Regions from separate parts of the Marinomonas rhizomae genome, predicted to be linked through region 1. Evidence: predicted binding sites of a transcription regulator. Region 1 holds the regulator's gene; the other holds the start of a gene.
What was found. The regulator sigma-54, encoded in region 1, starts transcription at its own class of promoters, with help from an activator protein. The targets are predictions, from matches to a motif close to TGGCACNNNNNTTGCTNT.
Positions count from the first base shown of each region.

Region 1 (4,511 bases):
AGCAATTTACAAAGGCAACGTTTTCGTCAAACAAGGCTCTATTGAGATACAAGCACAATACCTTAAAGTATCGACAGACCCTCAAACACGAAAATTCAACAGCCTAGAAGCGAGTGGCAGTCCAGCAAAATTCAGTCAGCAAGTAGATTGGAGCGGGAACATTGTCATCAGTAAAGGCAATGAAATTCGTTATTTAACCAGCGAATCAAAGCTAGAAATCATGGGGAATGGCTACCTAAGTCGAATGCAAAACTCCATCACGGCAGACTACATACTCTATATGATCCAAGATGGCACCTTCAGTGCCGAGAAAAAAGATTCAGGGCGCGTATCAATGACACTACAACCACAAGCGCCACAAAACGAACCAGCACCTGAGACGAAAAAATAGATGGCACTATTAGAAGCAAAACACCTTGCAAAAAGCTACAAAAAACGCCAAGTCGTAAAGGATGTATCTATCTCGGTTGAATCTGGCGAAGCTGTTGGGTTACTAGGCCCAAATGGCGCAGGCAAAACAACATGTTTTTATATGATCGTAGGCATGGTGACAAATGATGCGGGTGGCGTTTTTATTGACGGTGTCGATGTGACTGGCGATGCTATGCATACACGTGCGCAAAAAGGCATCGGCTACCTTCCACAAGAAGCATCAATTTTTCGTAAGATGACCGTTGAAGACAACATTCTAGCCATCTTAGAAACACGCAAAGAACTAACAAAAACACAACAAAATGAGCGACTGGAAGAACTTCTTGAAGAGTTTCACATTACTCATATTCGCACCAACCTAGGCATGGCATTATCAGGCGGAGAAAGACGCAGAGTAGAAATAGCCAGAGCCGTTGCGATGAACCCAAAATTCATCTTACTTGATGAACCCTTTGCTGGCGTAGACCCGATTTCGGTCGGAGATATAAAGCACATTATTAAACACCTCCAAGAGAGTGGAATCGGCGTTCTAATTACCGACCATAATGTCAGAGAGACTCTAGACATCTGTGACAAAGCTTACATTGTTGGCAATGGTTACATTATTGCATCCGGTGACGCCAATACCGTCATTAACAATGAACAAGTCAAAAAGGTCTATTTAGGTGACGACTTCCGTCTGTAACCCCTTATCATTGCTGTAGAAAGGGAGTAGTATGCACAACTCATTCCAATTCATTCAATTAGAAGAAAGAGTTGCTCTATGAAGCAGTCTTTACAATTAAAGCTCGGCCAACAGCTGACAATGACGCCTCAACTGCAACAGGCTATTCGCTTGCTGCAGCTTTCTACGTTGGATTTAAAACAAGAAATACACGAATTCCTTGAATCTAACCCGCTGCTTGAGCTAGACGACGACGAACAACTGCATAACGAAATACCAGCCAGCATAGAATCCAAAAGTGCCCCTGAGACAACCGTCGATAACAACGAAGAAGCACGCGTTGAATCAGAGTGGACTGAAAGCATCCCCGAAGAACTATCTATCGATAGTAACTGGGATGACACCTATCAAAGTTCTGCCGCTGTCAGTGATCACAATAGTTATGAAGGTGACGGAGACTTCGAAAGTCGCAACGCTCCAGCTGAAAGTATCCAAGACCATCTAATTTGGCAATTGAACTTAACTCACATGTCAGACCGTGACATTGAAATTGCTTATGCCATTATTGAATGCGTTCAACCTGATGGCTACTTAAGCATTTCTACCGATGACATTTGTGAGTCCCTTGGCATCGAATTAGAAGACCTAGAAATAGAAGAAGTCATTGCTGTGCAACATAGACTGCAACGCTTCGACCCTGTTGGCGTATGCTCAATCGACCTACGCGACTGCCTTCTAGTACAATTAGAAGCCTTCCAGAGTCATCCGCTTTATAAAAGCACATACAACCTTATTGACCATTACCTACCACTATTAGGTAATCGAGATTTCGCACAACTGAGCCGCAAAACGAAACTAAAAGACGAAGCGCTAAAAGAAGTCGTCAACTTGATTCAACAGCTTAACCCGCGCCCAGGTTCAGTGATCGACGCAGATGATACAGATTACGTCATTCCTGATGTTTCAGTGAAAAAGCGTCATGGTGTATGGCAAGTTGAGCTAAACAACGACGCCCTACCGCCAATCAAAATCAATGAAACCTATTCTGCGATGGCGAGCACAGCGGCAACTACAGAAGACGCCACTTACATCAAAACCTCTCTTCAAGAAGCAAAATGGTTCATGAAGAGCTTGCAGAGCCGCAACGAAACATTATTGAAAGTGGCCAGCTGCATTGTAAGTCGACAAATTGATTTCTTCGAACTCGGTGAAGAAGCCATGAAACCCATGGTGCTTCATGATGTTGCAGAAGAAGTGGGTATGCATGAGTCAACCATTTCACGGGTGACGACGCAAAAATACATGCACACACCAAAAGGTATTTTTGAGCTTAAATATTTTTTCTCCAGCCACGTGAATACCGCCTCTGGAGGAGAATGTTCTTCTACCGCAATACGAGCTATGATTAAGAAGCTTGTGTCAGATGAACCAGCGAAAAAGCCATTAAGTGATAACAAGCTAGCGGCTATTTTAGCAGACCAAGGCATACAGGTTGCGCGACGTACTGTAGCCAAATATCGAGAGGCGATGAACATCCCTCCTTCCAATGAACGAAAACGACTGATCTAAACGGATACCATTTTATCATGTCCTTGAAATCATTATTAAAAGCAGAACTTGTTCTCGCAAAACAAGACATTGTTAGTAAGAAACGCGTCCTTGAGAGCCTTGCTGAAGTCGCTTCCAACCGCCTTCATTGCAACAACGAAGAAATCTATGACGCACTACTTGGCCGAGAAAAACTAGGCAGTACAGGCATTGGTAATGGCATTGCTATTCCGCATTGTCGTCTAGAGTCGGCAAACCACACAGCTATCGTTGTCATGTCACTGCAAACTCCAATTGATTTTGACTCTATCGATAAACGAGCGGTCGACCTAATATTTGCGCTGATTGTGCCACCTCAAGAATGCGATCAACACCTTTCTACATTGGCTCAAATCGCTGAGTTAGCACAATCTCCAGAATCACTGGATAAATTACGTGCGGCACAAAGCAGCGAAGAACTATTCAATATATTTGACTCATTAATATAGGAAATAAGCATGCAGGAAGAGTCCGTCACAATCATAAACAAACTGGGCTTGCATGCTCGCGCAGCGGGCAAGCTGGTTGAAACAACCTCTCGTTTCTCTTGCGACATCACCATAGAAAAAGAAGGCCGCAATGTTGATGGAAAAAGCATTATGGCCATGATGATGCTGGCCGCTGGCAAAGGCACTGAAATTCGTGTCAAAACCAACGGTGAAGATGAAAACGACGCAATTAAAGCGGTGATAGAATTAATTAACAATCGTTTTGGTGAAGACGAGTAAGGAATCAATGTCAGAGCAAAACACGCTTAACCACCTGCAAACGGTCACCGAATCGCTCGAATCTGGTGCCACCATGCAAATCCGTTATTTACTTAACGGCGCTTTGCCAGCTCAGGACGTTGCTCGCCTATTAGAGTCCTCCCCTCCCAAAGAACGTAAGCTTCTTTGGGAGCTAATTGAAGCCAAAAATGAAGGCGAAGTACTGCAATATCTGAGCGAAGATATTGGCGTACAATTCATGAAAAACATGGATACAGAGCGATTAATCGCCGTATCCGAACATTTTGAAAGCGATGACCTTGCCGATTTACTACAACATTTACCAGAAAAAATAGTAAAAGAAGTGCTTGCGTCCATGACGACGCAAGACAGAACAAGAGTTGAAGCACTATTAAGCTACTCGGAAGATTCTGCCGGCGGCTTGATGAACACGGACACCATCACCATACGTCCGAATATCACCGTCGACCTGGTGTTTCGCTACTTACGCAGACACAACTCCCTACCAGACATGACAGACAGTCTACTTGTTGTCAGCCGCTCTGATCGCTTGCTAGGCACCTTGCCCCTGACCACACTATTAGTCTCTGACATCAACGCCACAGTGCGCGATATCATGGAAACAGAATTCACCGTCATTGACGCAGAAACCCAAGCCAGTGAAGTAGCACAACTTTTTGAAAAGATGGACTTGGTTTCTGCCCCCGTCATTGATGGAAAAACAAAAAAGTTACTTGGTCGTATTACCATCGATGACGTTGTTGACGTTATCCGTGATGAAGCCGAACACTCCATGTTAAGCATGGCGGGTCTTGATGATGACGAAGATACCTTCGCCCCTATCATGAAAACCACCAAGCGACGTGCAGTGTGGCTTGGCATAAACCTAATAACAGCCTTCACCGCATCGTATGTAATAGGTTTATTCCAAGACACTCTGGACCAAGTTGTCGCACTCGCCATACTCATGCCCATTGTTGCCAGCATGGGCGGCATTGCCGGATCACAAGTGCTCACTCTGGTCATTCGGGGTATCGCACTCAACCAAATTGGTTCCACCAATACCCGTTGGCTACTCAACAGAGAACTTATTGTTGGGC
Region 1 is NZ_CP073343.1:1,955,042-1,959,552, reverse strand. It holds gene lptA (lipopolysaccharide transport periplasmic protein LptA) at 1-391, shown strand, start outside; gene lptB (LPS export ABC transporter ATP-binding protein) at 392-1,117, shown strand; gene KDW99_RS09215 (RNA polymerase factor sigma-54) at 1,196-2,665, shown strand; gene ptsN (PTS IIA-like nitrogen regulatory protein PtsN) at 2,683-3,132, shown strand; gene KDW99_RS09205 (HPr family phosphocarrier protein) at 3,142-3,411, shown strand; gene mgtE (magnesium transporter) at 3,419-4,511, shown strand, end outside.

Region 2 (4,511 bases), 1.9 Mb from region 1:
AAATTTGCTAGACTCGCGTTTATTTTTTATCTCTCGGAGAACTTTTATGCCCAAGAAACTCAAGCCATTTATCGAAGGTTTAGCTGTCGGGTGCGTCTTCATCAGTATCACTATGCTGTTTCAAATTCCGCTTTATATGAGCTTCATCATTGGTGCGTTGGCAGCATTAGGCGGTTATCGAAATTCGATAAAAATGGACCAAGAAAAAGCCGCCAAAAAAGAACAAAACCAGCCAAACAATAATAAGAAAGACGCCGAATAAATGACAAACTCTAACCCTCCAACGTATGGTGAAGGCGATGCTACCTTACAAGCCGTGGGCGGCTTAACGGGACTGCAAAATTTGGTTGAAACCTTCTATCGCATCATGGAGAGCACGCCAGAGTTTCGTCCGCTTTTTGATATGCATCCTAGCAATATTGAGCTGACCATCGATAAATTGGTGTCTTTTTTATCCGGTTGGATGGGCGGAGAGAAGTTATTCTCGAAAAAATATGGCCCAATCAGCTTACCTCAAGCCCATGCACACTTAATCGTCACCGAAAAAGAAAAAGCCATGTGGTTAAACTGCATGGCAGCCGCTCTCGATGAATTGGGTTATCCAGAAGATTTGAAAGCGTATTTATTGCCCAAACTTGAGTTTCCCGCGGAACGCATTCGTCAGGTGAGTGCGGCTAGACACAGCTAAGAGCTTGCAACCCCTCCCTAGCCCTCCCCTTGAAGATAAGGGGAGGGAACACAATGCATTAGCTACAGCTGCTAAGAGAGGAAGGGATAATACATAGTCTTAGCTCCTCCCCCTGCTAAAGGGGAGGCTGGGAGGGGGTTTTAACTCCTTATTTCCTTAGCAACGACAATCCCTAAGCGTTTTGCTAAGCGCGCTAGGTTGGCGCGGTCCATAGATAGCTGCTGACCGGCTTTGGTCCAATTTCCTTGATTTTCTTCTAGCGCTTTACGGATTAGATTTCGTTGATAAGTTTCTGTTTCTAAACGCAAATCGATTGGTTTGTGTTTTTCTAAGCGCGGCGGTTCCAGTTCATTTTTCTGTATCTTTTCTTTAGCACTATTATCAATTTGTAACCCTGTTAAATGAGCCGAAGTGATAACGGTAATACCCGTTGGATTATCGGCTTTTGCGCTTTCTGACTTTGAGCTCTCTGCTTTAGAAAATAGCGCAGCACGAGAAATAACATGTTCCAGTTCGCGCACATTTCCGGGCCAGTGATAAGCGTCTAATAAATCGATTGCCGACGCAGACAAGGTGAGTTGTTGCAGACCCAATTTACGGCGGAATCGCTCTGCAAAGAAGCCGGCCAATAAAGCAATGTCGCCTTGTCTATCACGCAGCGCAGGAACTTGAATAGGAAACACACTAAGACGATGAAACAAATCAGCACGAAAACGATGCTCTGCCACTTCAGTCTCTAAATGTCGGTTGGTTGCAGCAATGATACGTACGTTTACTTTGCGGATTTGATCTTTGCCAACCGCTTGGATTTCTTGGTTTTGGATAACACGAAGCAAAGTACCCTGTACTTCTAGCGGCAGTTCACCAATTTCATCGAGCAACAAGGTTCCACCATCGGCCAATAAAAACTTACCGTCGCGATCTCGATCCGCGCCAGTAAAGGCGCCTTTCACATGCCCAAACAACTCACTTTCAATAAGATGGTGCGGTATCGCAGCGCAATTTACATACACCATGGGCGCGTCGGAACGGGAAGAATGCTCATGCAGGGCTCGTGCGACAAGCTCTTTGCCAACGCCCGTTTCGCCTTCGATCAAGATGGAAAAGTCCGATGCTGCGACCAAGTTAATAGACTGTTTGAGGTCTTGCATGGCCTTACTTTGTCCAATCATTTCATGGCTTTGTTCACCCATTACTTTTAATACGTTCTGAGCATGTTGCGACTGGTTTTCTAATTGTTCCATCAAGATGGCGGTATTTAACGTCATCGCCGCCATGGTGCCGATGATTTCTAACGCACGTGCGTCAATATCATCAAAAACGCCCGGCTGGATACTGTCTAAGGTGACAACGCCGATTAACTTCCCTTCCAAATACAGCGGAACGCCCATGCAAGAGTGCACAGGTAAATTCTCATCATGACCTAACACCATGCCATCGTAAGGATCGGGGAGAGGCGAGTCAGCAGGAAAACGTACCGGATAATGGTCGCTACTAATGGCTTTTAAACGAGGATGTTCATCAATAATAAATCGGCGTCCCATCATGTCATCCGACAACCCTCGCTGGGCAAGCGGCGTCAACACACCATGGCTATGAGACAACAAAACAACAGCATCGCAGTTAATCGTAGCCCGCACCGCGTAAACCAATTGTTCAAAACGATTGGGCTGTGTCACCGCACTAGCAAGATCAAGGGCAAAACTCAGTAAGGCGTTATTTGAAACCTGATTCATGGTGGTCGACTCATAAGGTGAATTACGGTTCGTGTCAATTTGACTCAAACATATCATATGGACTTTTTAATTTGCGAGTCTTATTGACTCTTATATTAATGTTAAAAATCTAAACAACTGATTTAAATAACTATTTTTTAGTTGGCACGGGCTTCGCTATAGAAAAGATAACAAGACTTTAATCATCCACTTAAAAGGATACAAAAATGTTATCTCAACAACACATAGACACAGTAAAAGCCACTATCCCGCTTCTTGCTTCTGCAGGCACAGCGATTACAGAGCATTTTTATCAACGCATGTTTTCTCATAACCCAGAACTAAAAGATGTGTTCAACATGACGCATCAAAGAACCGGTGGCCAACCGGCGGCTTTGTTCAATGCCATCGCGGCGTACGCTACACACATCGATAATCTAGAAGTGCTAACCAGCGCCGTGATGCGTATCGCTCATAAGCACACCAGTTTTAACATCCAACCAAATCAATACGACATCGTTGGTCATCACCTGATTGAAACCTTGCGTGAACTGGCACCAGAAGCGTTCACCAAAGACGTAGAAGAAGCTTGGGCAGCAGCTTACACACAACTAGCGGGTATTTTTATCAAGGTAGAAGGCGACCTTTATGCTGAACGCGCGGCGCAACAAGGCGGCTGGAAAGACTTCCGTCGTTTCCGCGTGGCATCTAAAACACCAGAATCTGATTTAGTGACTAGTTTCGTGTTTGAGCCAGTCGATGGCGGGGCCGTAATCGATTATCAGCCCGGCCAATACTTGGGCGTTAAGTTACATCCAAAAGGCAATGAGTTCGATGAGATACGTCAATACTCTCTATCCACAACACCAAATGGCAAAAGCTATCGCATCAGCGTCAAACGCGAAGGAAACGGTGACATAGCTGGCGTGATGTCGAGCTATCTACACGATCACTTAAACGTAGGCGACGAAATTGAAGCTATGCCACCCGCTGGAGACTTCGTTTTCCAAGACAAGCAAACACCAGTGGTATTGATTTCTGGTGGTGTCGGCTTAACACCAATGCAAGCCATGCTAAACACGCTCGCAAAGCAGCAATACAGCCACCCAGTAAGCTATTTACACGCTTGTGTTCACCAAGGCCAACACTCCTTCAAAGAGCACGTAGACAGCCTTAAAGAGCAACTAAACTTGTCTGTTCACACTTGGTACGAGCAAACCGACAGCGAAGAGGTAGGCGTGATAAACGGCATGATGCAACTCGATGTCATCAAAGACAGCTTACCGCTGACAAATGGCGAGTTTTACTTATGCGGGCCAGTAGGCTTTATGATGTTTGTTAAACAGCAATTGTTGACCCTTGGGGTAGAAGCAGACCGCATTCATTACGAATTGTTCGGCCCGCATCAAGAGGTGTGATCTTTAACTCCTCTCCCTGCTAAGGGGGAGGTTGGGAGGGGGTTACTCACTTTCCTGGGCAAGCAGCAGTGCTTGGTCTTGTTGTTCAGCTTTAATAAACGCTGGACGTGAGATGACGCGTTCAATATAAGCATCCACCACAGGGTTGGTGGTGATTAGTCCAAACATACGACACCATTTCAAACTGATACCCCACAGAATATCTACCGCATAAAGTTGTTCTCCTAATAAATAAGGACCTTTGGCTATTTGGTCGAACAGTGTTTTCAGCATTTTATCAAAACTACCATAAGCTAATTGAGACGCTTCAACAGGAGATCGATTAAAGGCTTTGTCGATCAAAGCGGGTTCAAAGCTGCTGCCTTGGTAGGCCATCCAGCGCAAATAAGCACCACGTTTTGGGTCATTTAAAGCAGGTGCCAAACCTTTTTCAGGGAAAAGATCAGCCAAATATAGATAACAAGCGACTTGTTCGGTGACTACAGTGCCATTGTGAACAAGGGTTGGGAATTTACCCAAAGGATTAATAGCCAAAAATTCCGGCTGCTGGTTTTCTCCTGCTTTAAAATTCAGCACTTTCATCTCATAGGGCACACCTAATTCTTCTAGCAAAACCAAAACGCCAGTGCCTCTGGTTTGTGGAGCATGATACAAGGTGATGGTGCCATTGTTTCGAGCTGTGTTGTCGTG
Region 2 is NZ_CP073343.1:71,052-75,562, reverse strand. It holds gene KDW99_RS00325 (hypothetical protein) at 47-262, shown strand; gene KDW99_RS00320 (group II truncated hemoglobin) at 263-688, shown strand; gene norR (nitric oxide reductase transcriptional regulator NorR) at 829-2,424, opposite strand; gene hmpA (NO-inducible flavohemoprotein) at 2,631-3,821, shown strand; gene KDW99_RS00305 (glutathione S-transferase family protein) at 3,864-4,511, opposite strand, start outside.
Region 2: hmpA (NO-inducible flavohemoprotein) is a predicted target of sigma-54. The motif match lies at 2,567-2,584, and genes of this name have one in related genera.